Regions from separate parts of the Polaromonas sp. P4_H1 genome, predicted to be linked through region 2. Evidence: predicted binding sites of a transcription regulator. Region 2 holds the regulator's gene; the other holds the start of a gene.

Region 1 (2,395 bases), on a different contig from region 2:
CACGCTGGCGTCACCGAATTTCGGCCCGCGTCCGTGCGGCGCACACATTGACCTGATCGTCATTCACTCCATCAGCCTGCCACCCGGCGAGTTTGGCAACGGCAACGTGCAGCGCCTCTTTACCAATCAGCTCGACTGGGAAGCACACCCTTACTTCCAGGGCATTCGGGGCCTGCAGGTGTCGTCGCACTTTTTCATCACCCGCACCGGTGCGTTGTGGCAATTTGTCGGCTGCGACGACCGTGCATGGCATGCCGGCGAGTCCCATTACCGGGGACGCGGCAACTGCAACGACGACTCGATTGGCATTGAACTGGAAGGGCTGGAGGGCAGCACCTTTGAAGCGCGCCAGTACGAGACCCTGGCGGGACTGTGTGCAGCGCTGCTTCAGGCCTATCCCATTGCCCACATTGCCGGGCACGAGCACATCGCGGCCGGACGCAAGCAGGACCCCGGCCCGGGTTTTGACTGGCCCTTGTTGCAACGCTCACTGGCCGCACCCGATAGGTATTTTCCCGCAATCGACTGAACTGATGCGGAGTCGGCAGCCCACCGATGGGCATGCATCGAATGGCTAAAAAATTAATGGCATTTTTACCCACCGAGCATTTGTCGGCCTTGACAGAAGGAAGTCTGCGCAAAAGCCCGTCGGCACTTCGTTTGTCTCGCCAAAGCCTGATCTGACAAGGCTTTCACGGCTATTCGCCACACCCATCCGGCGCCATCCGGCACGCAAAAAACAGCGTGAAAAAGGCCTCAGGACGCAAAAGCGAATTCAGTCGGCGATACACTACCGGTAGTGGCTTGTATTCCACTTGGACCCTAGGTATAGTGTCTTAGCCCTGATTCAGTTTGATGTAATTCGGGCGGATCAGGACGAGGAATATCACGAGGGATATCGCCAAGAAATCAGCTTGCGGATCTGACCAGCCTTCAGCGAACCAGTATCACCCTGAACACCACATCAAACCCAGTCACAAAACAAACAAAGCAAAGAGGAAGTCATGCAAACAGCACAACACGCAGTGCCCAATACGCCAGTTAGTCTGACCGGCAATCCGGTCAACAACGACAGCAACGCGCCAACCAACCCACTCGCCCATTACCAGATCATTCGCCGCAATGGTTCCGTGGTGCCGTTCGAGCCCAACAAGATTGCCGTGGCCATGATGAAAGCCTTCCTGGCCGTGCATGGCACGCAGGGAGCCGCTTCGGCCAGTGTCCGCGAAACCGTCGACGGCCTGACCCAGGCCGTCATTCGGGCCCTGATGCGCTCACGCCCCGGCGGCGGGACCTTTCATATTGAGGATGTACAGGACCAGGTCGAGCTGGGCCTGATGCGCGGAGGCCACCACGAAATTGCCCGCGCCTACGTGCTGTACCGCGAAAAGCGCAGCCAGGAACGCGCCCGCCAGCCGCAGACCCCGGCGCCCGAAGCCCCCATGCTGCATGTGACGGACAGGGGCCAGCGGGTCGCGCTAGACGTGCGCAATTTGCAGGCCCTGATTGAAGCGTCCTGCGCCAACCTGGGCGCCGATGTCAAACCTGACCCGATTGTTGCCGAGACCATGCGCAACCTCTACGACGGGGTGCCCATCGACGAGGTCTACAAGGCGTCCATCCTCGCGGCCCGCACCCTGATCGAAAAAGACCCTGACTACACCTACGCCACTGCACGCCTGCTGATGCACACCATCCGCCGGGAAGTCCTGGGCGAAGAAGTCAGCCAGGAAGAAATGCACACCCGCTATGCAGAGTATTTCCCGAAGTTCATCGCCAAAGGCGTGCAGAACGAACTGCTTGACGAAAAACTGCAGCAGTTTGACCTGGCCCGGCTGGGCGCGGCGCTCAAACCGGAGCGCGACCTGAAGTTTGACTACCTCGGCCTGCAGACCCTGTTTGACCGCTATTTCCTGCATGTGCGCAAACAGCGCATCGAACTGCCGCAGGCGTTCTTCATGCGCGTAGCAATGGGCCTGTCGCTCAACGAAATCGACCGCGAAGCGCGCGCCATCGAGTTTTACGAAATCCTTTCGTCGTTCGATTTCATGTCGAGCACGCCCACCCTGTTCAATGCCGGCACCCTGCGTTCGCAGCTGTCGTCCTGCTACCTCACCACGGTGGCCGATGACCTGGGCGGCATTTACGACGCCATCAAGGAAAACGCCCTGCTCTCCAAGTTTGCCGGCGGACTGGGCAACGACTGGACGCCCGTGCGCGCCCTGGGCGCCCACATCAAGGGCACCAACGGCGAGTCCCAGGGCGTCGTGCCTTTCCTGAAAGTCGTCAACGACACGGCTGTCGCGGTCAACCAGGGCGGCAAGCGCAAGGGCGCGGTCTGCGCCTACCTGGAGACCTGGCACCTGGATATTGAAGAGTTCCTGGAACTGCGCAA
Region 2 (2,395 bases):
GGCTTTTTTGTTACCCTTCTTTTCACGGATGAAGATGGCAATTTGCTACGGGGTGAGAAGTCCGTGAATGCGCCCACCACGGTCAGGGGAACGACATTTTTTGGGACCAACGCACCCAAGTTGCCGAGTGCAACATCATGCGTGTCGAACTTGGGCGTCGCCAGGGGTTATGCCTTGAATCCATTTACCGGGGCACTCAGTTTCACGGAGTACGACGGTGGCGGCTTGCCGCCCAGTCCGACGACGGGCATCGTCACGATTCAGACTGCCAATGGACCCGTGAAGAAGACCTTTTGCGTGGGCTGCGGCGGCGGTGGTGGCGGCGGAGGCGGCGGCGGCGGCGGTGGGGATTGCAAATCAGCACTGGGGGTGTGCGATCAGACCAAGCCAGTACCCAAGAACGCGCGCCGGACCTACTGGTACAAGCAATAAGGCCTGCCTGATTGGTGCCACGCTTGTTGTTGGGTTGTGGTTAATGCCCCGGACTTATCCTCCAAATGCAGGATGGTAACTTCTTGATACTTTAGATACGATTTCGGCCATACCCTGTCTCGCCCTTGAGGTAGGAACTGGCCGGCTCAAGACCGGTCTCAACTATCGGGTGGAGGCGGGTTTGAGCAAGCATGGACGTTCCAGGTCTGGCGGCGTCACTTTGATCGAGTTGCTGGTGCTGCTGACGATTGTGGCGATAGTTCAAACGTTGGCGGCTCCGGCCCTGTCGGGGTTTGTCGATTCCATGAGGTTAACTGCGGGGATCAATACACTGTTCTCCAGTGTTCACTTCGCACGCAGTGAGGCGGTCAAGCGTAGTGCCCGGGTTGTACTATGCAAGTCGGCCACGGGTAACGGCTGTACCAGCACGGGTGGATGGGAGCAGGGGTGGATCGTTTTCCACGATGCCAACAACAACGCCTCGCTGGATGCGGGAGAAATACGGCTGTTATGGGAGCAGGCCTTGCCTCACCGATTACGGCTCGCAGGCAACAGCCAGGTCGCCAGTTATGTGTCCTACACCTCCGCGGGGACTACAGGCCTCACGTCGGGCGCATTTCAGGCCGGTACCTTCACACTTTGCCTGCAGTCATCTACTCCTGTGGAAGCCCGGCAGATGGTTATCAGCAGTGCAGGGCGATCCCGTACAACGAAGGCAATGGTGAGTCAGTGCCTTTGAGTCCATTAGACCTCAGGTCATCCAAGGCAGAAACACCTTGCGCCTAGCGCCTCACCTCATCCACCAGTGTCTTGAATTCATCAATGTCTTCAAAGCTGCGGTACACGCTGGCAAAGCGGATGTAGGCTACCTTGTCGAGTTTCTTCAGCTCCCGCATGACCAGCTCGCCGAGGCGGTTGGAGGCGACTTCCCGAACGCCCAGGCTGAGAAGTTTTTCTTCAATCCGCTCGATGGCTGAGTCGATTTGCTCTGTGCTCACCGGCCGCTTGCGCAGCGCCAGGTTCATGGAGCCCAGGATTTTGCCGCGCTTGTATTCAATGCGGCGTCCATCTTTTTTGACAATCGCCGGAAAATTGACGTCTGGCCGCTCGTAGGTCGTGAAGCGCTTTTCACACGCGCCGCACTGGCGGCGGCGGCGTATGAAATCTGCATCTTCCGACACCCGCGTTTCCACCACCTGGGTCTCAAGGTTGCCGCAGAAGGGGCATTTCATCGGTTTGCCAAGACGTCGACGTGCGCTTCAGCGGTAAACAGGGAAGCGGCTGGTCAGGGCATTGACCTTGGCGCGAACCGCTTCGATATTGGCGGCATCGCGGGGGTTGTCCAGCACATCTGCAATCAGGTTGGCCGTGATGCGCGCCTCTTCGTCCTTGAAGCCGCGCGTGGTCATCGCTGGCGTACCGATGCGCACGCCACTGGTGACCATCGGCTTTTCCGGGTCATTCGGAATCGCGTTTTTATTGATGGTCATGTGGGCGCTTCCCAGTACGGCTTCAGCTTCCTTGCCGGTGATTCCCTTGGCGCGCAGGTCGACCAGCATCACGTGGCTCTCTGTTCTGCCGCTGACAATACGCAAACCGCGTTGCGTTAGCGTTTCGGCCACGATGCGCGCGTTCGTCAGCACCTGCTGCTGATACGTCTTGAATTCGGGGGAAAGCGCTTCCTTGAAAGCCACCGCCTTGGCGGCAATCACGTGCATCAGCGGGCCACCCTGCAGGCCGGGGAAGATCGCGCTGTTGATGGCTTTCTCGTGCTCGGCTTTCATCAGGATGATGCCGCCGCGCGGGCCGCGCAGGCTCTTGTGCGTGGTGGACGTCACGACGTCGGCGTGCGGCACCGGGTTCGGGTATACGCCTGCAGCAACCAGGCCCGCGTAGTGCGCAATGTCGACCATGAAGATGGCGCCTACGGCTTTGGCGACTTTGGCAAAACGCTCGAAATCGA

The links. The regulator NrdR, encoded in region 2, represses ribonucleotide reductase genes. The targets are predictions, from matches to a motif close to CACNANATNTNGTG.
Region 1: the regulator NrdR is predicted to act here: its motif matches at 821-834, upstream of AC1DS5_RS23470 (ribonucleoside-diphosphate reductase subunit alpha).

What each region holds. Positions count from the first base shown of each region.
Region 1 covers NZ_JBFUKG010000024.1:73,520-75,914, forward strand. The annotation lists gene ampD (1,6-anhydro-N-acetylmuramyl-L-alanine amidase AmpD) at 1-529, shown strand, start outside; gene AC1DS5_RS23470 (ribonucleoside-diphosphate reductase subunit alpha) at 1,005-2,395, shown strand, end outside.
Region 2 covers NZ_JBFUKG010000002.1:429,126-431,520, reverse strand. The annotation lists gene AC1DS5_RS04860 (pilus assembly protein) at 1-432, shown strand, start outside; gene AC1DS5_RS04855 (GspH/FimT family pseudopilin) at 614-1,171, shown strand; gene nrdR (transcriptional regulator NrdR) at 1,215-1,664, opposite strand; gene glyA (serine hydroxymethyltransferase) at 1,692-2,395, opposite strand, start outside.